3 regions of the Kocuria sp. UBA5001 genome follow, and region 3 is predicted to be linked to each of the others. Evidence: riboswitches for the same ligand, from Rfam matches in the RefSeq annotation. Region 3 holds a riboswitch; each other region holds the start of a gene.
The links. A riboswitch is a leader RNA that binds a small molecule or an ion and turns the genes downstream of it on or off. The one in region 3 is predicted to bind S-adenosylmethionine.
Positions count from the first base shown of each region.

Region 1: another riboswitch for S-adenosylmethionine. It lies ahead of B3G12_RS10195 (acyl-CoA dehydrogenase family protein); the one in region 3 lies ahead of B3G12_RS08950 (LLM class flavin-dependent oxidoreductase).
Region 2: another riboswitch for S-adenosylmethionine. It lies ahead of B3G12_RS00300 (MetQ/NlpA family ABC transporter substrate-binding protein); the one in region 3 lies ahead of B3G12_RS08950 (LLM class flavin-dependent oxidoreductase).

Region 1 is NZ_DGYR01000016.1:11,284-21,795, reverse strand. It holds gene B3G12_RS10220 (IclR family transcriptional regulator) at 1-679, shown strand, start outside; partial or broken gene B3G12_RS10215 (sugar phosphate nucleotidyltransferase) at 783-1,076, opposite strand; gene B3G12_RS10210 (glutamine amidotransferase) at 1,083-1,817, shown strand; gene B3G12_RS10205 (CPBP family intramembrane glutamic endopeptidase) at 1,843-3,183, shown strand; gene B3G12_RS10200 (M18 family aminopeptidase) at 3,173-4,552, shown strand; SAM riboswitch class I at 4,616-4,707, shown strand; gene B3G12_RS10195 (acyl-CoA dehydrogenase family protein) at 4,885-6,321, shown strand; gene B3G12_RS10190 (glyceraldehyde-3-phosphate dehydrogenase) at 6,409-7,824, opposite strand; gene B3G12_RS10185 (carbohydrate kinase family protein) at 8,096-9,028, shown strand; gene B3G12_RS10180 (YbhB/YbcL family Raf kinase inhibitor-like protein) at 9,133-9,654, shown strand; gene B3G12_RS10175 (HAD-IIB family hydrolase) at 9,661-10,512, shown strand, end outside.
Region 2 is NZ_DGYR01000001.1:58,380-68,891, reverse strand. It holds gene pyrH (UMP kinase) at 1-494, shown strand, start outside; gene frr (ribosome recycling factor) at 680-1,237, shown strand; gene B3G12_RS00330 (phosphatidate cytidylyltransferase) at 1,237-2,235, shown strand; gene B3G12_RS00325 (hypothetical protein) at 2,297-2,923, shown strand; gene B3G12_RS00320 (DUF485 domain-containing protein) at 3,087-3,476, shown strand; gene B3G12_RS00315 (solute symporter family protein) at 3,473-5,113, shown strand; gene B3G12_RS00310 (GlsB/YeaQ/YmgE family stress response membrane protein) at 5,289-5,552, shown strand; gene dxr (1-deoxy-D-xylulose-5-phosphate reductoisomerase) at 5,726-6,985, shown strand; SAM riboswitch class IV at 7,037-7,151, shown strand; gene B3G12_RS00300 (MetQ/NlpA family ABC transporter substrate-binding protein) at 7,246-8,130, shown strand; gene B3G12_RS00295 (methionine ABC transporter ATP-binding protein) at 8,127-9,182, shown strand; gene B3G12_RS00290 (methionine ABC transporter permease) at 9,182-9,838, shown strand; gene ispG (flavodoxin-dependent (E)-4-hydroxy-3-methylbut-2-enyl-diphosphate synthase) at 10,016-10,512, shown strand, end outside.
Region 3 is NZ_DGYR01000013.1:225,867-236,378, forward strand. It holds gene B3G12_RS08925 (hypothetical protein) at 1-905, opposite strand, end outside; gene B3G12_RS08930 (AMP-binding protein) at 1,253-3,427, opposite strand; gene B3G12_RS08935 (ABC transporter permease) at 3,564-4,481, opposite strand; gene B3G12_RS08940 (aliphatic sulfonate ABC transporter substrate-binding protein) at 4,478-5,524, opposite strand; gene B3G12_RS08945 (ABC transporter ATP-binding protein) at 5,528-6,331, opposite strand; SAM riboswitch class I at 6,339-6,430, opposite strand; SAM riboswitch class IV at 6,571-6,685, shown strand; gene B3G12_RS08950 (LLM class flavin-dependent oxidoreductase) at 6,770-8,176, shown strand; gene B3G12_RS08955 (hypothetical protein) at 8,347-8,640, shown strand; gene B3G12_RS08960 (DinB family protein) at 8,747-9,292, opposite strand; gene B3G12_RS08965 (alcohol dehydrogenase) at 9,505-10,512, shown strand, end outside.

The sequences.
Region 1 (10,512 bases), on a different contig from region 3:
AGAGTCCTCGCTCAGCGAGCTCGCCTCCCGGGCCGAACTGCCGCTGCCCACCATCCACCGACTGCTGCGCACGCTCATCCCGTTGGGCTACGTGCGCCAGCTTCCCAACCGCAGCTACGCGCTCGGCCCGGGGCTCATCCGGCTGGGCAACGCGGCCGGGCTGCAGCTCGGCACCTACGCGCAGCCCGTGCTGCAGGGGCTCGTGGACGAGCTGGGGGAGTCCGCGAACATGGCGATGCTGGACGGGCAGATGGTCATCTACGTGGGTCAGGCACAGTCCTCCCACTCCATGCGGATGTTCACGGAGGTGGGCCGCCGGGCCCACATGCACGACACCGGGGTGGGCAAGGCGATCCTGGCAGCCCTGCCGGAGCAGCAGGTTCTGAGCATCGTGACGTCCATGGGCATGCCCACCCCCACCGTGAAGAGCCACGGCACCGTGGAGTCCCTGCTCGCGGACCTCGAGGTGATCCGGGAGCGCGGCTACGCCGTGGACGACGAGGAGCAGGAGATCGGCGTGCGCTGCTTCTCCATGGTCCTGCCCAACGCCCCCACGCCCACGGCCATCTCGGTCTCGGGTCCCACCACGCGGGTGGACTGGGGGTTCGGCGAGCGTGCCGTTCCCCTCCTGCGCGACGCCGCCCAGCGGCTCTCGGCGCAGTTCGCCTCCGCGCGCTGAGCGCCCCACGGGACGCGGTGGTGCCGCCGTCGTGACCGCGCACGTGCGCGCGGTGAGGTGTCAGCGGCGAGGGAGTGCAGGCAAAATCGACGGCGCGGTAGCCGCCGATGTGCTCCGTGCCCAGGAGCAACGCCCGCGCGAGACCGTCCGGACGCGGATGCTGCGCGTACGTGGTCCACATGCCGAACCGTGGCCCGTCCTCGAGCCGCTCGGCGTCGTGCGGGGTGGTGATCACCAGGATCTCCCGCACCCCGGCCAGCAGCAGCGTGGACAGCGGGTGATAGACCATCGGCGTGTCGTAGAAGGGGGCCAGCTGCTTGCCCGCACCCTCGGTCACGGGGTGCAGGCGGGTGCCCGGGTGGCGTCGTCCCCGGCGCTGCCGCGCGGTGGCTAGCATGAGGGCATGAAACCCTTCGTGCTCCTGGCCACGCGCGCCGACGACACCATTGCGGACGAGGAATACCGTGCCGTGGCCCGCTTCGGGGGGCTCGAGGAATCCCAGCTCACCCGCATCCGGCTGGAGTCCGGGCAGTGGCCCGCGCTGGACCTGGACGAGTACAGCGGGATCATCGTGGGCGGCTCGCCGTTCAACTCGTCGGACCCGCCGGAGGAGAAGTCCAAGGCGCAGCGCACCGCGGAGACCTGGATCAGCTCCCTGCTGGACGAGGTGGTGGCCCGCGACTTCCCCTTCCTCGGAGCGTGCTACGGCGTGGGAACCCTCGGCATCCACCAGGGCGCCATCGTGGACCACGCGTGCCACGAGGACGTAGGACCCGTCACCGTGACCCTCACCGAGGAGGGGAAGAAGGACCCGCTGCTCGCCGGGCTGCCGCACGAGTTCAGCGCGTACGTGGGCCACAAGGAGGGCACACGGGTGATGCCGTCCAATGCTGTGCTGCTCGCCACGGGCTCCGTGTGCAGGGTGCAGATGTACCGGATCAGGAACAACCTCTACGCCACGCAGTTCCACCCGGAGCTGGACCCCGAGGGACTCGTCAGCCGCATCATGGCGTACAAGGACCTTGGCTACTTCCGTCCCCAGGACACCCAGGCCGTGATCGATCGCGTGGTCAACGGACCCGTGGTGAACCAGGCGCCCCGGATCCTGCGCGCCTTCGTGGAGCGCTACCAGCGCTGACCCGCAGACCCGTTACCGTGGACGCATGAGTCAGCCGAGTGCCCCGTGGTCCCGCCCGACACCCCCGCAGCAGGGTGAGCAGCCCCGCCGCAGGGACCCCGGCGTGCGAGTTCCCGGCGTGCAGAACCCGGGCGTGCAAGGCCTGGCGCGGCCGTCCGACGGCCGCCACGTCCCCGGCCCGGTCTCAGCCCCTGGTCCCATCAGCGCGGGCACCACCCGCACGTTCTTCTACCACCGGCTCGCGCTCGCGGACCGCAACCACCGCTGGTGGATGCCCCTCGTGGAGGGTGTCATAGGGGTGGGCATCTACCTGGTGCTGAGCATCCTGTTCGGGATCGTCATCGCGTTCACCCTCCCGGAATCCCTGTCCGAGGACATCCTGGCGATGGACCAGATGGACCCGGCAGTGTTCCTGCTGCTCTTCGGCTCCGTGGCGCTGATGCTGCCCAGCGTGCTGCTGGCACGCCTGGTGCTCGGCCCCCGCCCGCTGGGCCTGGTCTTCTCCGTGGCCGGACGCATCCGCTGGAGGTGGCTGCTCACGTGCCTCGGGGCCGCGGCGGCCGTGTACGTGGTGGTCAACGCCGTGGGGATCGGTCTGGACATGACCACCGGCGGCGGCGTCCCGCAGCTCGAACTGGCACCGGGCTTCGGGTGGCTCGTGGTGCTGTGGCTCGTGGTGGTGCCCCTGCAGTGCACCGCCGAGGAGCTGGTCTTCCGCGGCTATCTGGCGCAGACCATCGGCCGCTGGCTCAAGCACCCGGCCTGGGCCATCCTCCTTCCGGTGCCGCTGTTCGTGCTCGGCCACACCTACGACGTGTGGGGTCAGGTCTCCGTGGGCATCATGGCCGTGACCATGGGCGTCGTCACGTGGCGCACGGGCGGCCTGGAGGCCGGGATCGCACTGCACACGGTGAACAACATGGTGGTCACCGCCATGGGCATGGTCGGTCTCGCGGACATGAACGAGACCTCCGGCAGCCCCTCGGACGTGGTCTTCGAGGTCATCCTCAACGGCGCGTACCTGGCGATCGTGTTCTGGCTCGTGCGCCGTCGCCCGGCGCTGGCCGTGACGCGCACCGTGATCCTCCCTCCGCCGCCGGCACCGCCGCGCATGCCCGACCTGCACGCCCGCCCCGCGGCGATCGCCGCGGACTCCTCGGGCATGGCCGCCTACGTGCTCAACCCCATCACCCAGACCTACATGACGCTGCCGCCGCAGTACGGCCCCTACTCGGTCCGCGACGCCGAGGGGCGCTACGTGGGCGTGCTGGACACGCGCACCTCGCAGGGGCAGCCGCAGCTGGCGCCCCCGGCGGACCGGGGCCGCCCGGAGAGCCCCTCCTACACTGGGGTCCATGACGAATAGATCGCCCGTGAGCTCCCCGTCCGCCGCCGACGCCGCGACGGGCTCCGCCCCGGAGACCGCCTTCGCGCGTGGTCTGGGGGAGTACGTCACCGCCTCGCCCAGCCCGTTCCACGCCGTCGCCACGGCCGCCGCCGCGCTGGAGGGCGCCGGGTTCACGCGCCTCTCGGAGGCCGAGGCCTGGCCGGAAGGCTCGGGGGGCCGCTACTACGCGGTGCGCGATGGCGCCCTGATCGCCTGGGTGCTGCCGTCCCGTGCCGCGGCCGGCGCGGGCTACCGCGTGCTGGGCGCCCACACCGACTCGCCGGGCTTCAAGCTCAAGCCCCGCCCCACCACCGTCTCCCACCGCTGGTACCAGGCCGGGGTGGAGGTCTACGGCGGCGCGCTGCTGAACTCATGGCTGGACCGGGACCTGCGCTTTGCCGGGCGTCTCGTGGTACGAGGGGAGAACGGGCCCCGCGAGGTGCTGAGCGCCACCGGGCCCGTTGCCCGGATCCCGCAGCTGGCCATCCATCTGGACCGCAGCGCCAACGAGGCCCTCACCCTCGACAAGCAGCGCCACACCCAGCCCGTGTGGGGCGTGGGGGACGCGCAGGACGCGGACGTGCTGGCGGTGCTCGCGCAGGCCACGCACGCGTCGTCGTCGGCCGGTGACCAGGCGTTTGGGACTGTGGCGCCCGAGGACATTCTGGGCTACGACATCACCGTGGCGGACACCCAGGCTCCCGAGCTCATCGGAGCGCAGTCCAACCTGCTCGCGAGCGGGCGGCTCGACAACCTGACCTCGGTGTACGCGGGACTGCGTGCCATGACCGAGCACGTGGAGGAGCTCGAGGCCGCCCCGCACGTGAGCATCCTGGCAGCGTTCGACCACGAGGAGGTGGGCTCCGAGACCCGTTCGGGCGCGGGCGGACCGTTCCTCGAGGACGTCCTGGAACGCATCGCGGCCGCCCGCGGGCAGTCGCGGGAGGAGCACCTGCGGGAGATCGCGGGCTCCGTGTGCCTCTCCTCGGACGCCGGGCACCTGGTGCACCCCAACTACGAAGGCCACCACGATCCGGTCAACACGCCTGAACCTGGTCGCGGGCCCCTGCTGAAGATCAATGCGAAGCAGCGCTACACCACGGACGCCGTGGGTGCCGCGCTGTGGGCCGGGATCTGCGAGGACGCCGGGATCGACTACCAGGAGTTCGTGGCGAACAACGACATCCCGTGCGGTTCGACCATCGGACCCATCACGGCCACCCGGCTGGGGATGCGCACGCTGGACGTGGGCGTGGGGCTGCTGTCGATGCACTCGGCTCGCGAGCTCGTCCACACCGGGGACCTGTTGGCGCTGAACGTGGCGGTTGCGAGCTTCTGGCGGGGCTGAGCCGGTCACGGGAGGACACGCGCGTTGACACCCTCGCGGCCCGCGTGATGGATTGAGCACGTAACGCCATCCAGAGCGGCCGAGAGACGTGGCTCGTCGACGCCGCAGCAACCGCCCGTGTCACGGGCCGGTGCTCCCACCACGGCCGATGGACAGTGCCATGCTCCGCTGACCGGTTCGGTGACCGTCGCCTCTCCCGCGGTGGGCGACGTCCGCGCCCCGCGTGCGCGGACGTCGCCCGGGGGAGGCCCGCGCCGCCGCACGGTCCCGGGCGCGTCCCGGCCGAGGGGCACGGCGCGCGGCGCGGATCCGACGCAGGGAGCCGTCAGCGCATGAGCACCACCCAGACCACCGAATCCCCCCGCACCCGGGCCCGCGAGAGCGCAGTACGGGAGGTGGCGCAGGAGGTCGCCGCAGCCACCGCGCTGCGGGAGGCCGCCGCCGCCGGGGCCTTCGGCACGGGAAGCACCCGCTCCGGCGGCGTCGTCCCCGGGGCATTCGCGGGCGGCGTTCCCGGCGGCTCCGCGGACAGCGACCGCGCCACGGGGTTCCCGCCCGCGGGCGAGATCCCCACGCAGGAGCTGCTGCAGGTCTTCCGCCCCGTGTTCGCGCGGATCGCCGCGCGCGCGGTGGCCCGCGAGCAGGACCACGAGTTGCCGTTCGAGTGCTTCGGGTGGCTCAACGCGCTGCGGTTCGGGGCGCTGACCCTGCCGGTGGCCCGGGGCGGCTACGGCGCCACGCTTGCGCAGACGGTGGAGCTGCTCGTGGAGCTCGCCGCCGCGGACTCCAGCGTGGCCCACGTCTACCGTTCCCACCTGGGCTTCCTCGCGAGCCTGGGTGCGGGCGAGGCGGACGTATGGTTCCCGCGCATTGCCGCGGGCGAGACCGTGGGCAACGCCGCCACCGAACGCTCCGGCGCCGCGCTGGGGACCGCCGCCACGAGCCTGGCCCGATCGGAGCAGGGCGGCAGCTGGGAGCTCAACGGCACCAAGTACTACTCGACCGGGTCGATCTTCTCGGACTGGATCCAGGTCACCGCGCAGATCCCCGGCCAGCAGGCCCGATCCCACGCGCTCGTGGGCAGCGACTGGGAGGGCGTGGAGATGGTGGACGACTGGGACGGCTTCGGCCAGCAGCTCACCGGCACGGGCACCACCCACTTCCGCGGCGTCGTGGTGCCTGCGGAGAATGTGCGGAACAGGGACGGGCGCAGCACGCAGGAGACCGCGGTCTTCCAGCTGGTGCTGCTCTCGGTGGAGGCGGGCATCGCGGGGGCCGCCGCGACCGCCGCCGTGGACCTGGTGCGTGCCAGGACCCGCGGCTTCAACACGGGCAACGGCGCGGTGACCCGTGAGGACCCCCAGGTGCTGCAGCGCGTGGGCGAGCTCAGTGCCCAGGCGGCCGCCGCGCGGGCGATCGTGCTGCAGGCCGCGCGCGAGGTCGACGCCGCCGTGGGGGTGCTCGGCCAGGAGCCCCGAATCACCGATCCCGAGGAGCTGACGAACGCGTGCGAGCTCGCCGTGGCCCAGGCGCACGTGGTGGTTCCCGGGCTGGTCAAGGACGTCACGGACGGAATCTTCGACGTCCTGGGTGCCTCGGCGGTGTCCTGCTCCAAGGCGCTGGACCGGTTCTGGCGCAACGCCCGCACCGTCGCCACGCACAACCCGGTGATCTACAAGGCGCGCATCGTCGGGGACCACCGCGTCAACGGCACGCCCATGTTCGGGGTCAACGCGATCGGTGAGGTCCGCGGCTCCGCGACCTCCTGACACGCCACCGACGACGACGCCCGGTGGCCCTCCGCGGGGGGAGGTCACCGGGCGCCGTTGTGCCGGGGCAGCGCCCCGGGAGGCCTGCTAGGGCAGCTGCAGCATGGAGATGTCCGCCATGCGGGCCATCACGCGCACCACCTGGCACGAGTAGCCGAACTCGTTGTCGTACCAGACGTAGAGGACCACGGAGCTGTTGTTCACGATGGTCGCGAGACCGTCCACCACGCCGGCGCGGCGGGAGCCCACGAGGTCCGTGGACACGACGTCCGGGGAGTCCACGTAGTCGATCTGCTTGCGCAGGGGCGAGTTCAGGGACATGTCCTTGAGGAACGCGTTGACCTGGTCCTTGTCCGCCGGGGCGTTCTCCAGCTGGAGGTTCAGGATGGCCATGGACACATCCGGGGTGGGAACGCGGATCGCGTTGCCCGTGAGCTTGCCCTGCATCACGGGCAGGGCCTTGGCCACGGCCTTCGCGGCGCCGGTCTCGGTGATCACCATGTTCATGGCGGCGGAGCGGCCGCGGCGGTCGCCCTTGTGCCAGTTGTCGATCAGGTTCTGGTCGTTCGTGTAGGAGTGCACGGTCTCCACGTGTCCCTGGACGATCCCGTACTCGTCGTTGAGCACCTTGATGACCGGGGTGATCGCGTTCGTGGTGCAGGACGCCGCGGAGAGGATGGTGTCCTCCGGGGAGATGTCCTTGTCGTTGACGCCGCACACGATGTTCTTCATGTCGCCCTTGCCGGGGGCGGTGAGCAGCACCTTGCCCACGCCCTTGGCCTGCAGGTGCTGGGAAAGGCCCTCCTCGTCACGCCACACGCCCGTGTTGTCGACCACCAGGGCGTCGTGGATGCCGTACTCGGTGTAGTCGATCTCCGAGGGGGAGTTCGCGTAGATGAACTGGATCGGCACGCCGTTGGCAGTGATCACGTTGTTCTCCTCGTCCACCGTGATGGTGCCGTCGAAGGAGCCGTGCACCGAGTCGCGGCGCAGCAGCGAGGCGCGCTTGACGAGGTCGTTTCCGGGCTTCTGGCGCACCACGACGGCGCGCAGGTTCAGGCCCGTGCCGTCGTTGCGGTTGAGCAGAATGCGCGCGAGCAGCCGGCCGATGCGGCCGAAGCCGTAGAGCACCACGTCCCGGGTCTCGGCGTCGTTGCTGCCGTGCTGGCCCACGGCGGGGGCGAGCGCCTCGCGCAGGTGAGCGGCCAGGTCCGTGGCACCGGAGTCCGTGAAGCCCTGGTACAGCTTGGCGACGTCCACGTTGCAGGCGCCCAGGTCCAGGCCGCCCAGGGCCACGACTATCTCCACCGTCCTGTCCAGGGGCAGCTCCTCGCCCAGGATGCGGCGCGCGAAGCGGTGGACCTTGATGATGTCCGTGACGGACTTGTGCACCAGGGAGCGCCCGAACACGGTGGTGACGACCTTGTTGTTGCGGTGGAGCTGCCCCACCAGGGGGACCAGCTGCTCGGCGAGGGCTTCTCGTTCGGACCAGGTGGCGCTCATGAGCAACCTTCTTCCTCGGCCCGGGACGTCGTCGTCCGGGCCGTCTTGGAGTCGCGCGACAGTGCGCGGACTGGCGGGGTGGCGCGCCTCGTGAGCGGCGCTGCTCGTCGCCGCCCAGTTTACGGGTCCGCGGGGGCGGCCCCGATCTGTGCCGCAGGATGACGCCGCCGCCCGAGCGCGACGTCGTGGACGTACGCCCCGCACATGTCGTGCCGGTGTGTGCGGTCCTCCGCAGCCGGGTCACGCGCACCCCCTTTGCTACCGTGGTGCCATGTTGACGGTGATCGGCGAGGCCCTCGTGGACGTGGTGTCCCGCAGCGGCGCAGAACCCCGCGCACACGTGGGCGGAAGCCCCATGAACGTGGCCGTGGGACTCGCCCGGCTGGGCCAGGAGGTCCAGTTCCTGGGCCGCTACGGGCAGGACGACTACGGCCACCAGGTGGTGGAGCACCTGCGCAGCAACGGTGTGGCGCTGCCGTTCGAAGCGGACGCCCGCCCCACCTCCGTGGCCCAGGCGAACCTGGACGAGCACGGTGCGGCCACCTACGACTTCCAGCTGGACTGGTCCCTGGACGTGGACACCGCGCGGATCGACGAGCTGCTGGACGGCACCTCGCTGCTGCACGTGGGCTCGATCGGCGCGATGCTCGAACCCGGCGCCACCGTCGTGGGCGAGGCCGTGGAGCGTGCGCAGCGCACCGCTCTGGTCTCCTACGACCCCAACTGCCGCCCCACGATCATCCCTGACTCCTCCGACGCGCGTGCCCGGGCGGAGCGCATCGTTGCGCTGTCACACGTGGTCAAGGCCTCGGACGAGGACCTGCTGTGGCTCTACCCGCACCGCAGCATCGAGGAGACCGCGCGCGCCTGGCTCAAGGCCGGGCCCCGTCTCGTGGTGGTCACCCGCGGCGCCCAGGGCCCGTGGGCCGTGAGCCGCGGCACCGGGCGCGACGGCGTGTCCGTCCCGGCCGCGCACGTCACCGTCGCGGACACCGTGGGTGCAGGGGACTCCTTCATGGCGGCGCTGCTCTCCGCGCTCGCGGACCGCGAGATCCTGGGTGCCTCCGCGGTCACGTCCCTGGAGGAGCTGGGTGCCGACGAGGTCACCGGGCTGCTGCTCTACGCGGCGGCCGCCGCCGGGGTCACTGTCTCCCGGGCCGGCGCGGACCTGCCCACGCGCGAGGACCTGCCCGTCACCTCCTGACCCGCCAGGCCCACCAGAGCGCACCGTGTGCGGGCCCCACACCGCTGGGCTCCGCCCCGCCCGGTCATCAGAAGCCCGATCCGCACGACGAGAGGAACACCGTCATGTACGACCGCCACCCCTACGCCGACCTGCCTGAGCTCCCCGAGTTCACCGTGACGTCCACGGACGTGACCGAGGGCGCCACGTTCGCCATGCCCCAGGTTTCCGGGGTCATGGGCGCCGGTGGAGAGGACATCTCCCCGCAGCTGTCCTGGAGCGGCGCCCCGGAGGGCACGAAGTCCTACGTGGTCACGATGTTAGACCCGGACGCCCCCACCCCCAGCGGGTTCTGGCACTGGTGCCTGTCCAACATCCCTGCGGACGTGACAGAACTGGCGACCGGGGCGGCGTCGAATCCCCCGAAGGGCGCCGTGACGCAGCGCAACGACGGCGGCACGGACGAGTACCTGGGTGCAGCCCCGCCCGAGGGCCACGGCCCGCACCGCTACATCATCTGCGTGACCGCGGCGGACGTTGCCGAGCTGGAAGTTGACGAGACCTCGAGCCCCGCCGTGGTGAACTTCAACCTCTTCACGCACGCTATCGGGCGGGCGTTCCTCACGCCCGTCTACGAAGTGGCCTGAGCGCGCGTGCCGGAGCACACGGGGCTTTCCGCACCGCCCGTCCGTCTGATCGCGAGCGACCTGGACGGGACGGTGCTCGGTCACGACTTCCGCTTCCGGCCCCGAACCGTCGCGGCCATCACCGCCGCGAGGGACGCCGGGATCCAGGTGGTCTTTGTGACCGGGCGCCCCTCGCGCTGGCTGCACCCACTGCACGAGCAGCTCGACGACGTCGGCGTGGTCATCTGCTCCAACGGCGCGGTGATCTACGACCCGGGGACCGAACGGATCCTGGAGGCGAGCGTGTTCGACGTGGCCCAGGCGCTGCCCGTGCTCGAGGACATCTCCCGAGCCTGCCCCGGCTCGCTGTTCGCCGCGGAGACCCTGGACACCGTGCACACGGACCTCGGCTGGTCCCGCACCGACCGCATGGAGGTCGAGGGCATCACGGAGGCCCCGCTCGCCGAGTCCCTGACCCCGGGCACCGAGGTGGTCAAGCTGCTGGCCAAGCTGGACGATGCCGATCCCGCCGCGTACTTCGAGCGCGTCAGGGAGATCGTGGGGGACCGGCTGTCCGTGACACACTCCGTCGCGGCCGCCCCGCTCGTCGAGATGGGTCAGCGCGGCTTGACCAAGGCGCGGACGCTCGAACGCTTCGCCGCCGAGCTCGGCGTCTCCAGCGCCGAGGTGATGGCCTTTGGCGACATGCCCAACGACCTCGAGATGCTCACGTGGGCCGGGCGCGGCTACGCGATGGCGGACGGGCACCCCGGCGTGGTCGCAACGGTGTCCCGCACGGCGCCTGCGTTCACGGAGGACGGCGTGGCGCAGGTGATCGAGCAGTACCTCGCCTCTGTGCCGGGTGACCGTGACCATGTC
Region 2 (10,512 bases), on a different contig from region 3:
TGGGCATGCTCGGCACCGTGATGAACTGCCTCGCCCTGCAGGACTTCCTGGAGCAGTGCGGCGTGGACACCCGTGTGCAGTCCGCGATCAAGATGGAGCAGGTTGCCGAGACCTACATCCCGCGCCGCGCCATCCGGCACATGGAGAAGGACCGCGTGGTCATCTTCGGTGCCGGCGCCGGGCTGCCCTACTTCTCCACGGACACCGTGGCCGCACAGCGCGCACTGGAGGTGCACGCCACGGAGGTCCTGATGGCCAAGAACGGTGTGGACGGCGTGTACACCGCCGATCCTCGCAAGGACCCCGCCGCCGAGCGCCTGGCGAGCCTGACCTACAACGAAGCCCTTGCCCGAGACATCCGCGTGATGGACCAGACCGCGTTCGCGCTGTGCCGTGACAACAACGTCACCATGCGGGTCTTCGGCATGGAGGGGGCGGGGAACGTGACCCGCGCGGTGCTGGGCGAGGAGATCGGCACGCTGGTCACCCCGTGACCCGCTGACGCCGCGACATTGTGCGGTGACGTCGCTGGCCGCCGTGCCGTCGACGTCGCCGCCAACGGTGGTTCCCCGGACGGTGCCGCGAGCGGCGCGGGGGTCCAGCCCGTTAGAGTGGAGACAACGAACCGACGCCACCGGTCGCGCTCCCGCGGGCCGGCCATGCCAAAGGAGAACCAGCCGTGATTTCAGACGTCCTCTCGGATGCCACCACCAAGATGGACAAGGCGGTGGACGCCGCCAAGACCGACTTCTCCAGCGTGCGCACCGGCCGCGCCAACCCGGCGCTGTTCTCCGGCCTGCTCGTGTCCTACTACGGCACGCCCACCCCGCTGCAGCAGCTCGCCTCCTTCCAGACCCCCGAGGCGCGCACCCTGCTCATCACCCCGTACGACCGCTCGGCGCTCAACGACATCGAGAAGGCCCTGCGGGACTCGGACATCGGCGCGAACCCCGCCAATGACGGCAACGTGATCCGCGTGGTCATGCCCGAGCTCACCGAGGAGCGCCGCAAGGAGTACGTGAAGATCGTCTCCACCAAGGCGGAGGAGGGCCGCGTGTCCGTGCGCAACATCCGCCGTCACGCCAAGGAGGCCATCGAGAAGCTCGTCAAGGACGGCGAGGTCGGCGAGGACGACGGCAAGCGGGGGGAGAAGGACCTCGACGCCGTCACCAAGAAGCACATCGACCAGATCGACGAGCTGCTCAAGAACAAGGAAGCCGAACTCCTCGGCGCCTGATGCCCTCAGCCGACTCTCCGCTCTCCCCGCCACCCCCTGACCAGGGTGACGCCGCGAACCGTGCCGCGTCCCCGTCCGGCGGGGGCTCGGACGCCCACTCCTCCCAGCGCGAGCCGCTCGTGTCCACGGGGCTGCTGCGACAGGTTCTCACGCGCCCGTTCCAGCGCAGCACCGAGCACAGGGCGCCCTCCCGTGCCGGGCGCAACCTCCCGGCCGCCATCGCGGTGGCGGTGGTGCTCATCGGGGCGCTCGTCACGGGGCTGTTCTTCGTGCCCCTCGTGCTCGCGCTGCTCGCTGGCGCCGCCGCCGGCATCGGTGTGTGGGAGATCGCACGGTCGCTGACCTACAAGGGGGTGCAGATCCCCAAGGTCCCGGCCGTGCTGGCCGCCGTGGCCATGCCGCTCGCCGCGTTCTTCGGGGGCGCCCAGTGGCTGTCCATGGCCCTCGTGCTCTCCGTGACCCTGGTGGTGGTGTGGCGCGCCTTCGGCTCCCGCGACGGCATGATGCTGTCCATGATGGGCTCCATCTTCGCCCTCGTGTGGGCGTCCTTCCTGCTCAGCACCGCGGTGCTGCTGTACCACTCGCCGGACGGGCCCCAGAAGGTGCTCACGGTGATCCTGCTGGCCGTCAGCTCCGACACCTTCGGCTACGCCGTGGGCGTGGTGTGGGGCAAGCACCCCATGGCCCCCAAGATCTCCCCCAAGAAGTCCTGGGAGGGCTTCGCGGGATCGCTCGGCGGTGCCGTGGTGGTGGGCGTGCTGTGCGCGGTGCTACTGCTCGGAATTCCCTGGTGGCAGGGCGCCGTGCTGGCCGTGGCGGTCGTGGCCGTGGCCACCGTGGGGGACTTCTCCGAGTCCATGGTCAAGCGCGAGATCGGCATCAAGGACATGGGAACGCTGCTGCCCGGGCACGGCGGCGTGATGGACCGGATCGACTCCATCCTCTTCGCCGTGATCACCGGCTACGTCATCTTCGAACTGTTCAGCGTCCTGGGATGAGCCGTGGGCGGACGGCGGCGACGGCCGCCACCCGCCCGCGCACGGACGGAAAGGGCCCCACATGACCACGCAGCAGCCCCGCTTCGAGCGGGTGGCGGACCACGCCTGGGGGTACGACCCCGCGCAGGTGGACGACTTCCTGGCCCGTGTGCGCGCCCTGCGGGCCGCAGAGGACGGGTCCCGGGAGTACCGGGAGACCGCCGGGGACGGGGTGCCCGACGCCGACGGCGTGCGGCACGTGGGCAGCCGACAGATCCGGGAGCGCGTCTTCGACAGGGTCCGCGGCGGCTACGATCCCGCCGTGGTGGATCCCCACCTGGACGAGCTCGAGGACGCGATCTTCGCCGAGGAGCAGCGCGCCTTCGTGGCGGAGCACGGGGTGGCCCGCTGGGACGAGCACGTGGAGCTGCTGGGGGAGCTGCTGCTCGGCCGGCTGAACCGGCCCCGGACGCAGCGCTTCCGGCGCCCCGCCACGCACCGCACGCCCGGCTACGCCGTGGCGGACGTGGACGTGCTGTGCGACCGGCTCGTGGAGCAGCTGCGCAGCGCGCCGGAGGTGGACCCCCGGATGCTGCGGGAGGCGGTCTTCCGCTCCGCGCAGGGGCAGCGCTGCTACGAGGAGCAGCAGGTGGACGCGTTCCTGGACCGCGCGGTGGAGTTCGTGCTGGCCCTGCGCACCCGCGCGTGACCGGACGCCCCCGGCATCTGTGTATACACAGATGTTGGTGATTTAGTGAGGTCCCCTAACTAATCCGCGTCATATCGCGGATTTTTTGCATCATTGACCGGCGCCACTGTGTCTTTGGATACACAGACCGTACTGTGTTCCTCATCACACAAGGAGGCACACAATGGCGTCCACGCCCCCTGTCGATCCGAACGGCTCCGTCGCCACGACCGGCATCGACTTCCCCGCAGCGCAGCGCTCGACAGAGTTCCAGCGGCTGCGCTCCACCCACCGTTCGTTCGTCTTCCCCCTCGCGGTGGCGTTCCTGGTCTGGTACCTGCTCTACGTGGTGCTGGCCATCTACGCCCCGGGCTTCATGTCCACGCGAGTGGCCGGGAACATCAACCTCGGACTCGTCCTGGGCCTGCTGCAGTTCGTCACCACGTTCGGCATCACCGCCGCCTACGTGCGCTTCGCGAACCGCACGCTCGACCCGCAGGCCACCGCCCTGCGCGAGCACCTCGAATCCCAGCAGTCCCACCGGGCTGAGACCACCCAGGAGGCCCGGCCATGATCGCCGTCCCCGCAGTTTCCCTGCCGATCGTCCAGCTCGCGGACACACCCACCTCCACCGTGGGCAACCCGGCGATCAACATCTCCATCTTCGTCTCGTTCGTGGTCGTGACGCTCGTGGTGGTGATCCGGGCCTCGAAGTCCACCGCCACGGCGGCTGACTACTACGCCGGGGGCCGCTCGTTCTCGGGAACGCAGAACGGGCTGGCCATCGCGGGCGACTACCTCTCCGCCGCCTCGTTCCTGGGCATCGTGGGAGCGATCGCCCTGCAGGGCTACGACGGCTTCCTCTACTCGATCGGCTTCTTCGTCGCGTGGCTCGTGGCGCTGCTGCTGATCGCCGAGCCCCTGCGCAACACCGGCAAGTTCACCATGGCGGACGTGCTCTCGTTCCGGCTGCGCCAGCGCCCGGTGCGCGTGGCGGCCTCCATCTCCACGCTGGCCGTGACGTTCTTCTACCTGCTGGCCCAGATGGCTGGAGCGGGCGCGCTCGTCTCCCTGCTGCTGGGCATCGGCTCCAAGGCCGGGCAGTCGCTCGTGATCGTGATCGTGGGCGTCATCATGATCGTCTACGTGCTCGTGGGCGGCATGAAGGGCACCACGTGGGTGCAGATCATCAAGGCGTGCCTGCTCGTGACCGGCGTGGCCGTGATGACCGTGTGGATCCTGGCCATGTTCGGCTTCAACTTTTCCTCGATCCTCGGGGCGGCGGTGGAGACCAACAACAACCCGGCGATGCTCGAGCCCGGGCTGAAGTACGGCGTGAGCGAGATCTCCAAGCTCGACTTCATCTCCCTGGGCCTCGCCCTGGTGCTCGGAGCCGCGGGTCTGCCGCACGTGCTGATGCGCTTCTACACGGTGCCCACCGCCAAGGAAGCCCGCAAGTCCGTGGTCTGGGCGATCTCGCTGATCGGCCTGTTCTACCTCTTCACCCTGGTGCTCGGCTTCGGTGCGGCTGCGCTGATCGGTTCGGACCGGATCAAGTCGGCACCGGGTGGTGTGAACTCGGCAGCCCCGCTGCTCGCCTACGAACTGGGCGGTTCCGTGCTCATGGGTCTCATCGCGGCGGTGGCGTTCGCCACCATCCTGGCCGTGGTCGCGGGCCTGGCCATCACGGCGTCGGCGTCGTTCGCGCACGACATCTACACCTCCGTGATCAAGAAGGGGAACTCGGACCCCCGGCAGGAGCTGCGCGTGGCCAAGACCACCGTGGTGATCATCGGCGTGATATCGATCCTCGGCGGCATCGGCGCCCAGGGGCAGAACGTGGCGTTCCTCGTGGCCCTCGCCTTCGCCGTTGCGGCCTCCGCGAACCTGCCGACGATCCTCTACTCCCTGTACTGGAAGCGCTTCACCACCCGCGGGGCGGTGCTGTCCATGTACGGAGGTCTGATCCTCTCCGTGGTGCTGATCGTCTTCTCGCCGGTGATGTCCGGCTCGGAGACCTCGATGCTCCCGGACGCTGATTTCGCCATCTACCCGCTGTCCAACCCGGGCATCATCTCCATCCCGGCGTCCTTCCTGCTCGGGTTCATCGGCTCGATCACGGAGCGCCGCAGGGAGGATCCGGTGAAGCAGGCGGAGATGGAGGTTCGCTCCCTCACCGGCGTGGGCGCGGAGAAGGCCGTCAACCACTGACCGGGGGCGCTGCCTCCAGGTTCCGCGGCTGTCGTCCGCAGGGCGGGAGCGTGTGCTACACCACCCTGTGACCTGTGTCCTTACGCCGGAAACAAGTAGTAGAATGATGGTGGTTCCCTGAACACGATCACAGCGGACACCCGCCTGTGTGACAAACGTAACTAGAGGTGGAGACATGGGCATTTTCAGCTGGATCATCCTCGGTCTGATCGCGGGCGCTCTCGCCAAGCTGATCCTTCCGGGCAAGCAGGGTGGCGGGATCATCGTCACCATCATCCTCGGCATCGTGGGCGCGTTCCTCGGTGGCTGGATCGGGTCCATCATTCCCGGTCTGCACGCCGGTATCGACGAAATCAGCTTCGGCACCATCATCACGTCCGTGATCGGCGCGATCATCGTGCTGCTGATCTACGGCTTCGTGGCCGGCCGTCGCCGCTGAGTCCACAGCGGTCGCACTGACCCAGCGAACAAGGGCGTCACCTCCGGGTGGCGCCCTTGTTCCGTACCCGGGTCCGTATCCGTGCCCCAGGCCGTGTCCGCACCCGGGCGGGTCCGCGTGCGTGCCAGGGGCCGAGCACGCGGGATACTGGGGGCATGACTGAGACCCGCGCCATGACCCCCGACCTCGACGCCGCCACCAGGGATGCCCCCCGCCGCCTGGTGATCCTGGGGTCCACGGGCTCCATCGGCACGCAGGCCCTGGACGTCGTCGCGGAGGCCGCCGGGCTGCGCAGGCCGGGGGAGGGTGTAGGTCACTCGCCGTTCGAAGTCGTCGCCCTCGCTGCAGGCAGGTCCAACCTGGATCTGCTGGCCCGCCAGGCCGTCGCCTTCCGGGTGCGGGCCGTGGGTACGAGCGGTTCCGCGGACGACGCCGCCCGCCTGCGCGAGGCGCTCACGGCCGCCGCCCGCGCGTCGTCGTCGCCCGTGCCCGAGATCCTGCACGGCTCGGACGCCGCGGAGCGGATCGCGGCGTGGGAGGGCGCGGACCTCGTGCTCAACGGGATCACCGGCAGCATCGGACTCGCTCCCACGCTCGCCGCCCTCGGGGCGGGTCGGCGGGTGGCGCTGGCCAACAAGGAGTCGCTGATCGCCGGCGGCCCGCTCGTGAAACGCGCAGCCGCGGCCACAGGACTCGAGGACGCCCTGATCCCGGTGGACTCGGAACACTCCGCGATCGCCCAGGCGCTGCGCTCCGGCACGGCCGCGGAGGTGGACCGCCTGGTGCTGACGGCCTCCGGCGGTCCGTTCCGCGGGATGACGCGCGCGCAGCTGGCGGAGGTGACCCCCGAGCAGGCGCTGCGCCACCCCACGTGGGACATGGGCGTGATGGTGACCACCAACTCCGCGACCATGGTGAACAAGGCCCTGGAGGTGCTGGAGGCGAGCCTGCTCTTTGACGTGCCGCTGGAGCGGATCGACGTCACCGTCCACCCGCAGTCCGTGGTGCACTCCATGGTCCAGTTCGTGGACGGCTCCACCCTCGCGCAGGTCTCGCCGCCGGACATGCGCCTTCCCATCGCGCTCGGCCTCGGCTGGCCCCACCGTGTGCCGGGCGCGGCCGCCGCGTGCGACTGGACGCGGGCGGCCGAGTGGACCTTCGAGCCGCTGGACCCGGTGGCGTTCCCCGCCGTGGAGCTCATGAAGAGCGCGGGAACCACCGGCGGCACGGCACCGGCGGTGTTCAACGCGGCCAACGAGCAGGCCGTCCACGCCTTCCACCGCTCGCAGCTGGGTTTCACGGAGATCGTGGACGTGGTCGAGTGGGTGCTGGGGGAGCACGACGTCGTCGCGCAGCCGGGTCTCGAGGACGTCCTGGCCGCCGAGCAGTGGGCCCGCCGTGTCGCGGACGAGCGCATTGCGGGGCGCCGTTGAGGTCCCGGGGCGTCACGGTTCGTCACACGTCGCGTGCTACGATTCTGTGCGGATGACGAGATCCGGCGCGTAGCTCTGGCTGGCCGGACGGCAACCCTCTCCCGTAGCGGGGTGCCCCAGATGACCATCCGGCCGCGATTCGATGCGATCACGGCAAGTGCGGTTTTTCTCTGAAATGGCACATGCCTGATCTGCACCCTCCGTCCAGTGCGGGACCGTTTGCGCGGCGCAACCACTCCCGACCCTGGAAAGGCACGATCATGCGAACCAAGCGTCTGATTCCCCTCGTTCTGGCCACCACCCTGGGCCTCACCCTGACCGCGTGCGGTGGCGGGTCCGACAACACGGACCCGGCCGCGGACGGCAAGATCACCATCGGCATCGTGGGGGCCACGCCGGTGCAGGACGCCCTCAAGGAAGTGGCCGCCGAGAACGACGTCACCGTGGAGTTCGTGGACTTCAGCGACTACAGCCAGCCGAACCCCGCGCTGAAGAGCGGCGACATCGACATGAACTGGTTCCAGCACATCGCGTACCTCGCGGACTACAACAACAACTCCGGGGACACCATCACCCCGGTGGGCTCCACCTCCATCTTCCCGCTGGGGCTGTACTCCAAGACGCTGAAGTCCGTTGACGACTTCAAGCAGGGGGACGAGATCGCGGTTCCCAACGACTCGATCAACCTCTCCCGCTCGCTGAACCTGCTCAAGCAGCAGGGTCTGGTGAGCTTCACGAAGGACACGATCGCCCCCACCGAGCAGGACGTGGATACGGACAAGTCCAAGATCAAGGTGCGCCCGGTCTCTGCGGAGCAGACCGTGCTCTCGATGGACTCCGTGGCCGCCTCCGTGGTGAACAACGACTTCCTCGACCGTGCCAATCTCGAGCCCAAGTCCGCGCTGGCCCAGGACGACCCCACGGCGGACAGCGCCAAGGTGTACGACAACATCTTCGCGTCCACCGAGGCCAACGCGGACGACGAGACCCTGAAGAAGGTCGCCGGGTTCTACTACGACGACAAGGTCCAGGAGGCCGAGAAGAAGGAGACCAAGGGCACCGCGGTCCCCACCAAGGTGGACCAGCAGGAGCTCAAGGACCTCCTCACGCGCTACTCCCAGGACCTGAAGGACCAGACCAAGTGAGTGCAGCCCCCGCCGCCGGGGACACCCTGGTCAGCTTCCGCGACGTCAGCAAGGTCTTCACCACCGGGCCCAAGCGACGCCCCCGTGAGGTCACCGCCGTGGACGGTGTGACCCTGGACGTCAAGCGCGGGGAGATCTTCGCCGTGATCGGCTACTCGGGCGCGGGAAAGTCCACCCTGGTGCGGCTGATCAACGGTTTGGAGACCACCACGTCCGGCACCCTGGAGGTCGGTGGCCAGCAGGTCAGCGGCCGGTCGGAGACCCAGCTCGCCTCCGTGCGCCACAACATCGGGATGATCTTCCAGCAGTTCAACCTGTTCACCTCGCGCACCGTGGCCGGGAACATCGAGTACCCGCTGCGCCGGGCGGGGTGGAAGCCCGAGGAGCGCCGGGCACGTGTCACGGAGCTGCTCGAGTTCGTGGGGCTCACCGAGCGGGCCCGCAACTACCCGGAGCAGCTCTCGGGCGGGCAGAAGCAGCGCGTGGGCATTGCCCGGGCGCTCGCGTCCAACCCCGAGCTGCTGCTCGCGGACGAGTCCACCTCCGCGCTGGACCCCGAGACCACGCAGGAGGTTCTCGCGCTGCTGCGCCGGGTGAACCGCGAACTGGGGATCACCGTGGTGCTCATCACCCACGAGATGGACGTGGTGCGTGCCATCGCAGACCGCGTGGCCGTGATGGACAGCGGTCGCGTGGTCGAGGTGGGGACCACCGCAGACGTCTTCGCGCACCCGCAGGCCGAGACCACCCGCAAGTTCGTGGGCTCCGTGATGCACACGGTGCCCAACGCCGCGGAGGTCGAGAAGCTGCGCCGCGAGCACCCGGGACGGCTGGTCATGGTGGATGTGCGCGACCAGAACCGGATCGGCGAGGTGCTCTCGGACGCAGCACGCACGGACGTGCGCTTCAACATCGCCTTCGGAGGGATCTCCATCCTGCAGTCCAGGTCCTTCGGGACGCTCACGCTGTCCCTCACGGGCCCGCCGGACGCCGTCGAACGGACCGTCGATGCCCTCCGGGCGGTCACCAAGGTTGAGGAGGTGGCTGAGTGATGGAGTGGTCCACACTGGCACCGCAGCTGCTGAGCGCCACGGGGCTCACGCTCTACATGGTCACCGTGACCCTCGTGCTGGCCGGGTTCATCGGCCTGGCCGTGGGCATGGGGCTCTACGTGACCCGGCGAGGAAGCATCATGGAGAACGGGGCGGTCTTCACCGTCCTGAACCTCCTGGTGAACTTCGTGCGCCCGATCCCGTTCATCATCCTGCTGGCCGCCCTCGGCAAGCTCACGGAGAGCGTGGTGGGGACCCGGCTGGGCCCCAACGCCGCGATCTTCGCCATGACCATCGGGGCCACCTTCGCGGTGGCGCGGATCGTGGAGCAGAACCTCATGACGGTGGATCCCGGCGTGATCGAGGCGGCCCGCTCCATGGGCGTCTCGCGCTGGAAGATCATCACCACGGTGATCCTGCCCGAGGCACTGGGCCCGCTGGTCCTGGGCTACACGTTCCTGGTCATCGGCATCACGGACATGTCCGCGATGGCGGGCGCGATCGGCGCCGGCGGCCTGGGTGACTTCGCCCTGCGCCTGGGCTACCAGCGCTTCAACGACCAGGTGACGTGGGCCGCGGTGATCGTGATCATCATCCTGGTCCAGCTGGTGCAGTTCTTCGGCAACTGGCTCGCGCGCAGGATCATGCGCCGCTGAGGCGCCCCCGCGAGTTCCCGACGCCGCCCCGGCAGCCTGTGCGCTGCCGGGGCGTCGTGGTGTTCGGCGGGTCACGCGCGGCTGCCGCGTGTCGGACGAGTGGGGCACAATGGGGGAAGTCTTTCCCACGGGGCGCGTGTCGCGGGCCCCGCACGCCAAATTCCCTGGAGGAAATTCGTGACCTCGGTCAACCTCGGCATGCCGGCGGCACCCCAGCCGGTCCTCTCACCCAGGCGCCCGACCCGCCAGATCCGCGTGGGCTCGGTGGGTGTCGGCTCGCAGAGCCCCATCAGCGTCCAGTCGATGACCACCACTCCCACGACGAACATCAACGCCACGCTGCAGCAGATCGCGGAGCTCAACGCCGCGGGCTGCGACATCGTGCGCGTGGCGTGCCCGTCCCAGGACGACGCGGACGCCCTGCCGATCATCGCCATGAAGTCCCCGATCCCGGTGATCGCGGACATCCACTTCCAGCCGAAGTACGTCTACGCGGCCATCGACGCCGGGTGCGCGGGAGTTCGCGTGAACCCGGGCAACATCCGCAAGTTCGACGACCAGATCGAGGGCATCTCCCGCGCCGCGGAGGCGGCGGGGGTCTCCATCCGCATCGGCGTCAACGCCGGTTCCCTGGACAAGCGGCTGCTGCAGAAGTACGGCAAGGCCACCCCGGA
Region 3 (10,512 bases):
GCGGTCCCGGTGAGCCCGGTGTCCAGCGCGGCGGTGCGCAGCCCGTGGACCATGTGCCCGGCCAGGGCGGCCATCGACGCCGCGTAGAACGCCGCGACCACCGGCCGGGACAGGCTCGAGACCAGGTTTCCGTAGGCGTCACCGTGCTCGAAGGAGCGCGCGGCCGCCGGGCGGGTTCCGGTGGTGAGGTCCATCACGTGGTAGCCCACGAACAGGCCCAGGACCGCGCCCGTGGAGCGCATCGACCGGGCGACGAGCTGGGGGAGTGTGCGACGTCGTCCCCGGGGGCGCCTGCGGGGGGCGCCGGAGCGGTCGGGGAGGAAGGCGCCGGCAAATGGCGCGCGGCGGGAGGCCTTCGGCGTGCCCGTGGGTGCACCCGTTGGCTGTTCGGGTGCGCTCGTCGGGACGCCCAGGGCCCGCCCGGGCAGCGCAGGGCGGGGACGCGAGCCCACCACCGTGGCGATCCGGAGCGTGACCTGCCGCGCTGTGACCGCGACCGTTCGGCCCTCCCAGCGCATGCTGCGCAGCGTGAGCTCGGTGCCCGCGAGCACGTGCACACCGGCGCTCGCGAGCAGACCGGCCCGCGCGACCCACAGCAGGGTGTTCGGCGGCAGCACCGGGGCGCCCGCGCGGCGCAGCAGCCGGGCGTACTCGTTGAACCGCTCACGGCCCGCGTAGACCTGCATGTTCCCGGCCATGTGCCCCACGGTGAACAGGCTCAGCGCGGTGCCTGAGGCCGCCATGGCGAGCTTCAGGTCCGGGTTCGACGCCGCTCCCAGGGTGCGCTGCCACGCGTTCGAGCGCGGGGCGGCGTCGTCGGGCGCGTCCGAGGGGACGGCAGCCGGCGCGGCGGGGCGTGACGCGCGCGCGGCGGGCTCTCGCGGGGAGGGATCGGAGAAAGTCATCACTGCCCAATCCTAGAAGGTGGCGCGGGAGGGACCAGTTCCGGGGGTCACACGCGGTCACGCCTGCCGGTGCACTCAGCTCCCTCGGACCCCTCGACCTCGGCGGGCCCACCAGGTGGTTCAGGTCTGCGGCGGTGACACCCCGCGGACCGCCGCCTCCACGTCCGCCCGGAGGGAGGGAAGCGCGGGCGCCATCCTGACCACCAGTGGGGCTGCAACCCCGCAGCGATCGCCCGCTGCTGCTCCTCGGTGGCGGTCACCTCGCGGGGCAGCAGCAACCGTGCAGGGCCGACCGCGGGGACCTGGTCGGAGGAGGCGTCTGCGGGAGGGTCGTCCATGGGTGCAGGCTACAAGGACGTACGACGGCGACGGCGGTCCGGGCCCTGGCCGACCTGCCCCCGTGCCGCCAGGACGTCCGCGATCGCGTCCAGCGCCTCCTCGTTCTGCAGCGAGGAACGGTCGCCCAGGGGCGCGCCCTCGTAGAGCTGGCCCAGCAGGCGGCGGGTGATCTTTCCGGAGCGCGTCTTGGGCAGGTCCGGCACGGCGACGACCTCCCGCGGCTTGGCGATCGGACCGATTTCCCGGGCCACGTGGGCGCGCAGCTCGTCCCGCACCTCCTCCTGGGACAGGGACAGCGCCGCACGGCTGAGCACCACGTAGGCGAGCACCGCGTGCCCGGTCACCGGGTCCGTCACCGGCGTGGCCCCGGCCTCCACCACGTGCGGGTGGGTGACCAGCGCGGACTCGATCTCAATGGTCGACAACCGGTGCCCGGACACGTTGATGACGTCGTCCACGCGCCCGAGGATGTAGAGGTCCCCCTCCTCGTCCGTGCGGGCGCCGTCCCCGGCCAGGAACCAGCCGCGCTCGCCGTAGGCCGCCCAGTAGGAGGCGAGGAAGCGCTGCGGGTCCTTCCACACCGTCCGCGCCATGGACGGGCCGATCTTGTCGACCACCGCGAAGCCCTGCAGCCCCGGGGCCACGTCCTCGCCGGACTCGTCCACCACGCGCAGCGACACCCCCGGCACCGCGCGCGTGACGCAGCCGGGCTTCGGAGAGGTGTGCGGAGCGGCGTCGTCGAACGTGCCGGGAGGGGCGAACTGCGGGTCGCGCGGACGCGGGGAGGCCACGCACGACCCCGTCTCGGACTGCCACCAGGTGTCCACGAACGGCACCTCGTCCCGGCCCACCTGCGCGCGCAGCCAGCGCCACGCCTCGGGGTTGATGGACTCGCCCACGGAGCCGAGCAGGCGGATCGAGGACAGGTTGTAGACCGGCGGCAGGCCCCTGGGGAACGCGCCCATGAGCGAGCGGATCAGAGTGGGCGCGGTGTAGTAGTTGGTCACGCCGTAGCGCTCGATGACCTCGAAGTGCCGGCCGTAGTCAGGGGTGTTCGGGGTGCCCTCGTAGATCACCTCCGACACGCCGTTGACCAGCGGTCCGTAGATCTCGTAGGTGTGGGCGGTGACCCACGCGAGGTCCGCGGTGCACCAGTGGACGGTCGAGTCCACCTTGGCCGGATCGTTCACGGTCGAGAGCTCGTCCGGGCGCACAGTTCCGTCCGCGTCCGGGACGTCCGGCAGGAGATCGAACATGAGCGCGTGGGTGTATGCCGTCTGCACCAGGTACCCGCCCATGGTGTGGACCAGGCCCTTGGGTTTCCCGGTGGTGCCGGACGTGTAGATGATGAACAGCGGCGTCTCGGCGTCGAACGCCTCGGGTTCGTGGACCTCGGAGGCCTGCGCGGTGAGCTCGTGCCACCACACGTCCCGTCCGGGCGTCCACGGCACGAGCTCCTGGTCCTTGGACCGCAGCCCGCGCGTGCCCCGCGGCAGGTCCGTGCGGCCGGGGCGTGAGGTGCGGCGCACCACCACCACGTGCTCGATCGCGTTCTCCCCGTTGCACGCTTCGTCCGCCGCGGCTTTCACGGGCACGACGACGCCGCGCCGGTTCTGCCCGTCCGTGGTCACCAGCACCTTCGCGCCGGTGTCCTCCACACGGAACTTCAGCGCCTCGGCTGAGAACCCGCCGAAGACCAGTGAGTGCACCGCGCCGATCCGGGCGCACGCCAGCGTGATGATGACCGTCTCGGGGATCACGGGCAGGTAGATCACCACGCGGTCGCCCTTCTCCACACCGAGGTCCAGCAGGGCGTTGGCGGCCTTGCAGACCTCCCGCTGCAGGTCCGCGTACGTGTAGACCGCACGGTCCCCGGGCTCGCCCTCGAAGTACAGGGCCACGTGGTTGCCGCGCCCCGCTGCCACGTGGCGGTCCACGCAGTTGTAGGACACGTTGAGCGTGCCGCCCTCGAACCACGCGATCTCCGGGACCGTGTAGGTGGGATTGCCGTCCTCGTCCTCCCCGGTGCGCCGCGGCTTCTCGAAGCGGTGGGTCGTGTGCCACGGCTCGGCCCAGTCCAGCCGGCCGGCCTGCTCCGCCCAGAACTCGATCCGCGCCTCGTCCGAGATGAGCGCGGGGTTCGGGGTGGGGGCGTGGGGGTCCGTGTATGCGAACGCGGTCATCGTGGTGTCTCCTGGTTCATGGTCCGTCGGAGGTCAGGGGGCGGCGGCCGTGGGGCTCGCGCCTCGGGTGGGTGGCGTGCTCAGGGGTGCGGGCGTCGTCGTCGGGTGCCGACGCCGCCCGGACGAGAAACCGGGCTCAGGTGGCGGGGGCCGAGCCCCACCGGTGCTGTGTCCAGCGCTCGAAGACCCCGATCAGCGCATCTGTCAGCTTGCCCAGCACGGCGAGCAGCACGATCGCGAGCAGGAGCCGGTCCGTGCGACCGTTGTTCTGCGAGTCGGTGAGCAGAAATCCGAGCCCCATGGAGGAGCCGAGCAGCTCGGCGGCCACGAGGAACAGCCACGCCTGGGCCAGCGCGAGACGCAGCCCGGAGATCACGGCGGGCAGCACGGCGGGCAGCTGCACGGTGGTGAACAGCCGGACGCCCCGGATGCCGAACGAGCGGGCCGCCTCGACGATCTGCCCGTCCACGTGCTGCAGCGCCGCGGAGACCGTGGTGTACACGGGGAAGAACGCGCCGATGGCCACCAGGGTCACCTTGGAGTTCTCCCCAATCCCGATCCACAGCAGCAGCAGCGGAACCCAGGCCAGGGACGGTACCGCGCGCAGGGCTCCGACGGTGGGCCCGGCGAGGATCCGCGCCCACGGGGAGAGTCCCACCAGGGCGCCGACGGCGAGGCCCAGGGCGCTGCCGAGCATGAATCCTACGACCACGCGCTGGGTGGAGATCCCCACGTGCACCCACAGGTCACCGCTGCGCAGCAGCTCCCACCCGGCGCCGAGGACGGCCGAGGGCTGCGGGAGCTGCACAGGGGAGTAGAAGCCGTTCGTGGACAGGAGGTGCCACACGAGCAGCAGCAGGACGGGCAGCACCAGTCCGAGCAGGGCGACCGTGAGCCGGGTGCGCGGCACGGAACCTGCCCGTCGACGTCGTGGGGGCAGCGGACCGGAGCCTTCGTGCTCGGCGGCGGGCACCGTGCTCGCGTTCGCGCCGCCGAGGGGTTCGCCGGTCACCTCGTCCAGGGTCGTGCTTCCGGAGGTGGAGTGCGTGCTCATGGGGCGTTCCCTTCGATGGCCCGGGCCGCGGCGTCGGCGTCCGCGCTCTGTGCGTAGTGCTGCTCGACAATCCCCGCGAGGGCGTCGTCCACATCCTGCTGCGAGGGCACGTCCCCCGAGTCGACGAGGATCGGGCCCACCTCCCGCAGCACGGCGAGCTGCTTCTCGCCGGGGACGGGGTCGATGTCCAGGTGGGTGCGGTGCCACACACGGGTGGCGGTGTCGAGGTCGATCTTCGCCGCTTCCGCGAGGACCTCGATCCCCTCGTCACGGTGCCGCGCCGCCCAGGAGCGGGCATAGGCGTAGGTGTTCACCACGTCCTGGGCGCCGGTGGGGTTCAGCCGCAGGAAGACCTCGCGGACGTTGAGGAAGCCGTAGGTGTTGTACTCGAGTTTGCGGTGGAACAGCACGTCGCCGTTCTGCTCGGACGCCGCCATGATCGGGTCCAGCCCGGACCAGGCGTCCACCCGGCCGGAGTCCAGGGCCGTGCGCCCGTCCGCGTGCTGGAGGTTCGTCACGGTGACGTCCTCCGCGCTCATCCCCGCAGCCTTCAGGGACTGCAGCAGGAAGAAGTAGGGGTCCGTCCCCTTGGTGACGGCCACGCTCTTGCCTGCGAGGTCAGCGATGGCGCGCACGGGCGAGGCCGCCGTGCGCACCAGGGCAGACCACTCGGGCTGGGAGAAGAGGCTGATGGTCTTGATCGGGGAGCCGTTGGCCCGTGCCAGCAGCGCGGCCGAGCCGGCGGTGGAGCCGACATCGACCACGCCCGCGCGCAGGGACTCGTTCGCCTTGTTCGACCCGGCCGAGTAGACCCAGGTGACGCTCTGGCCGTGCTCGGCGGCAACCTTCTCGAGCCACCCCTTGGACTTGATGATCAGTGACAGCGGGTTGTACGTGGCGTAGTCCAGGTAGATCTCGTCCGCGGAGCCGCCGGCCACGCCGCGTCCGGGGCCCTCCCCGGCCATGACGCAGCCGCTCAACGGCAGCGCCAGGGGGGAGAGGGCGGCGGCACGCAGCACGCCCCGGCGTGAGACGACGGGCACCCCTCAGCGCTCCACACCGAGCAGGCGCAGCAGGTGGGTGCGCATGGCGGTGAGGCGGGTGTCGTCCCGGGAGCGCGGGCGGGCCTGATCCGGGGCGAGCACCTCCGCCACCGTGGCCGGGCTCGTGGGGGTCTCTCGGGTCAGGACGACCACGCGGTCGGAGAGGACGAGCGCCTCCTCGACGTCGTGCGTGACCATCAGGACCGTTGTCGGATCCGCCCGGTGCACCTGCAGCAGGAGGTCCTGCATGCGGATCCGGGTGAGGGCGTCCAGCGCGCCGAAGGGTTCGTCCAGCAGCAGCACCCGGGGGTTGCGGGCCAGCGCACGGGCCAGCGACGCGCGCTGCGCCATGCCGCCCGAGACCTCTCCGGGGCGGTGGCCCGCGTGGTGGGTCAGCCCCACGAGATCCAGCAGCTCGGCCACCCGGCGTCGGCCAGTGCCGCTCGGGGTTCTCGCGGGCAGGCCGAGTTCCACGTTCTTCGTGATCGTGCGCCAGGGCAGCAGCCGCGGCTCCTGAAAGCCGACGGCGCAGCGCGGGTCGATCCCGGAGACGACGTCGTCGTCGATCCGTACCGCGCCGGACGTGGGGGCGCTGAGGCCGCCCACCGCGCGCAGCAGCGTCGACTTCCCGCAGCCCGAGGGGCCCAGGACGGTGACGATCTCTCCCGGCTCGACCCGGAAGGAGACGTCCGTCAGGACGGGCTGCTCGTACCGACCGTCGCGGGAGGGGAAGGACTTGCCCAGGTTCTCGAACGAGACCGCCGCGGCGTCGAGGGCGGTGTCCGGGCGTGTGAGGACATGACGCAACTCATCAACTCCATCGTTCCTGGCATTAGCACCTTGCCCGCGTGGGGCCGGTTGCTGCGACGTCGACGAGCCAGGTCTCTCAGCCGCTCCGGATGGGAACGCCCTCATTCAACGGTTGCCCGGAGCGGTGATGCAAGTCGGTGTGAGACAGCCCACGGGGATCGGTGGTGCGCGGGGTCACGCGGCGTCACGTGGAGCTTCGCCTGCTGAGGGAGCGTGGTTAGACTCTGGATCGAGACGATCACGAGTTCCGACGTTCAGCCCTGGCTTGTCGGACGGCAACCCTCTCCCGTAGCGGGGTGCCCCAGGTGAGGATCGGGCCGCATGGCACACCGCATGCGGCAAGTACGGCGCCGCACACGCGCGCGCTGGACCCGCAGATGGCCGCCGCGGGCGGTGCACGGGGTGCGGGTTGCGTCAACTTCAAGGAACCGGCACATGAGCAAGCGGATCTCCGTCAACGCATTTGACATGACCTGTGTGGACCACCAGAGCTTTGGCCTGTGGCGGCACCCGCGGTCCCGGGCCACCGAGTACAACACGCTCGAGTACTGGACGAATCTGGCCCGGCTGCTGGAGAAGGGGAAGTTCGACGCACTCTTCCTGGCGGACGTCGTCGGGATCTACGACATCTACCGCAACTCCGCGGCACCGGCCGTGCGGGACGGCGCGCAGGTCCCGGTCAACGACCCGTTCATGCAGGTCTCGGCCATGGCCGCCGTGACGGAGCACCTGGGCTTCGGCGTCACGAGCGCAGTGACCTACGAGCAGCCCTACACCCTCGCCCGGAAGTTCGCCACGCTGGACCACCTCACGCGCGGGCGCGTGGGCTTCAACGTGGTCACCTCCTACCTGCCCTCCGCCGCTGAGAACCAGGGGCTGCCGCGCCAGATCGAGCACGACCAGCGCTACGAGATCGCGGAGGAGTTCCTGGACGTGTGCTACAAGCTCTGGGAGGGCTCGTGGGAGGACGACGCCGTGGTGAAGGACCGCGAATCCGGGGTCTACGCGGACCCCACCAAGGTGCACCCCATCCGGCACGCCGGCGAGCACTTCACGGTTCCCGGGGCCGGGCTGACCGAGCCGTCCCCGCAGCGCACGCCGCTGATCTTCCAGGCGGGTGCATCCTCGCGCGGGCAGGCGTTCGCCGGGCGGCACGCGGAGGCGGTGTTCATCGGCGGCACCCGCCCGGACCTCACCCGGTACATGACGGACAAGATCCGCGAGCAGGCGCAGGCCCAGGGCCGGGACCCGGAGGACGTGAAGATCTACGCGATGCTCTCCGTGGTGGTCGCGGACACGGATGAGGAGGCCGCGGAGAAGTACCGTGACTACCTGCAGTACGTGGACCTGGAGGCGTCCCAGGCGATCATCGGCGGCTGGTCCGGCGTGGACCTCTCCCAGTTCCCGGAGGACGAGGCCCTGAACTACATCAAGACCGACTCCATCCAGTCCTTCCTCACCCCGTTCACCCTCCAGGCGAAGGACAAGCGGTGGACGCGCGAGGAGATCGCCAAGCACTGCGCCCTGGGCGGGATGGGCGCCGTGATCGTGGGCTCTCCGTCCACCGTGGCGGACGAGCTGGAGCGCTGGGTGGACGAGGGCGGCCTGGACGGCATCAACCTGGCCTACCACGTGAGCCCGGGCTCCTTCGAGGACTTCGTGGAGTACGTGGTCCCCGAACTGCAGGCCCGCGGCCGCTACCGCACCGAGTACGAGGGCTCCACCCTGCGCGAGTCCCTCTACGGAGCCGGCCAGGACCGCGTGAAGGACACTCACCCCGCCGCGGCCTACCGGGGCGCGTTCGCGGACGCGTGCTCCGTGGCCACGGCCAGTTCCCGCTGAGCGGCGGCCCGGGACGCAGGGAGGACGACGCCGCACGGCCGGGTTGCCGGGGCACCCCACTCGGGTGGGACAACGGCCCGTTTCCCGCCCGGGGTCCGCGCCGCCGGGGCCCTGTTCCGGACGGCACTAGTTCCGGACGGTGCCGCAGCGGGCGGTGCAGGGTGGCGGGCGTGCGCGCGGACCGGGCAGAGCGGATGCCGGAGGGCGGCGTGGTGATGCTCGCGTTCCAGGCGATGGACCGCGGTCGGGCGGTCGTCTCCTTTGACCACGCCGTGGGCCCGGCCTGGCGCTGGCACCCCGAGGTGATGGCGGACCACCTCCTGCGGGCCGGCTTCCGCGAGGTCTGGCACACCATGAGCCGCCCGGACGAGGGCCACCGCTTCCCAGAGTGTCACCTGCTGGCGGTACGCAGCCTGGAACCGATCCCACAGGATCCGGTGAGCTGCGGCTGCCGAGTGGAGTGACGGTGGCCCGCCCGGCTCGTGACTGACCCGTGCGACCGCCATCCCGACACCGAGTGGCGTGGCCCGGGCTCGTGGGTCGGCCCAGGCGCCGTCGGTCGCAAGGACCTCACTCCCCGACGGCGCCATCGATCGCCTCCCGCAGCAGGTCTGCGTGGCCGCAGTGGCGCGCGTACTCCTCGACCATGTGCGTGAGCACCCACCGGGCGTTCATGTCCCCGCGGAGGGGACGGGCCACGAGCGCGTCCATCGGGTGAGCGTGCTCCGCGGCGAAGTTCTCCCACCGCTGCCGGGACTGCTCCACAGCGGCGGCCCAGTGCGTTCGCAGGGCGTCCCCGCCCGCCTCGGAGGCGGAGTCCCAGTCCCAGTCCGGGTCCTTCTCCCACTCCACGGCGTCCCACGGGGAGCACTGCCGCTGCCCGCTGAGCACGTAGCAGAACCAGTGGTCCTCCACGTAGGTGAGGTGGCGGAGCATGCCGCCCAGGGTCATGGTGCTGGGCAGGGGACGTTCGTGCAGCTGCGCCGTGCTGAGCCCCTCGGTCTTCCACGCGACCGTAGCGCGCAGGTATTCCAGGAACCCCAGCAGGGTGGCGGTCTCGTCGCCCTGCTGGGGTGGTTCGGATCGGTGGGTCGTGTCCGTGGGTGTCTCGTCCATGGGGTCACGCTAGACCTTCCCGTAGCTCGGTCTGCCGGAAGGCCCACCACGGGCCGGCGGGTGCGACGTCGTCGTGCGGGCCCCGGTGGCCCGTCACCTGGCAGTGCGGCGAGCCCCGGCGCACCGGTTCGGCATCCGGGTGGTGCGGCCTAGAATTATGGTGAGGCTCACACTGCGAGTCGCACGAACGCAACTGCTACGAAGGAGTAGCCATGAAGGTTTTCGCCCATGCCGAGCCCGGTGCCCCGGCGGAGGAGATCGAGCTGGAGAAGCCCCAGCTCACGGGTTCCGAGGTGCTGATCCGCGTCACGAACTCGGGGGTGTGCCACTCGGACGTCCACGCTCAGGACGGGTACTTCGACCTGGGCAGCGCGGGGCGTCGCGAGCTGACCGCCTCGGGCGCGCAGTACCCGGTGGTGCTGGGCCACGAGATCGTGGGAGAGGTGGTGGAGGTGGGCCCGCAGGCCACGGTGCAGCCGGGGGACACCAAGTACATCGTCTACCCCTGGGTCGGGTGCGGTGAGTGCCAGGCCTGCCAGGAGGACCGCGAGAACTACTGCAGCGGCGCCAAGCGCAACCTCTCGGTGGCACTCAACGGCGGCTACGCGGAGGAGGTCCTGGTTCCAGGGGACCGCTACCTGGTGCCGCTCGGGGACATCGAGCCTTCCTTCGGTGCCACGCTGGCCTGCTCTGGGCTGACGTCCTACTCGGCCATCCAGAAGATCATCCCGGTCCCCGCGGACAAGCCGGTTGCGGTCATCGGCGCCGGTGGTGTGGGGCTCATGACCATTGCGCTGCTCAAGGCACTGGGCCACGAGAACATCGTGGCGGTGGACATGAGTGAGAAGGCACTGGAGAACGCCACCGCAATGGGTGCCACGGCAACCGTGGTAGCGGGTGGCGAGGCCCTCCACAAGGACATCGTGGCGGCCGGCGGGGAGAAGATCGCCGCGGCCATCGACCTGGTCAACAACGGGGACACCTCCAGCGCCGCCCTGTTCGCCCTGGCCAACGGCGGCACCCTGGTGAGCGTGGGGCTGTTCGGCGGCCAGTTCACGTTCCCCACCGCGCTCGTGGCGTTCAACCTGCTGAACATCCGCGGCAACTTCGTGGGCAGCCTGCCCGAGCTCAAGGAGCTTGTGAAGCTCGCCCAGGACACGGATCTGCCCAGGCCGCCCATCACGGAGCTCCCGCTCACCGCACAGGAGGTCAACTCCGCG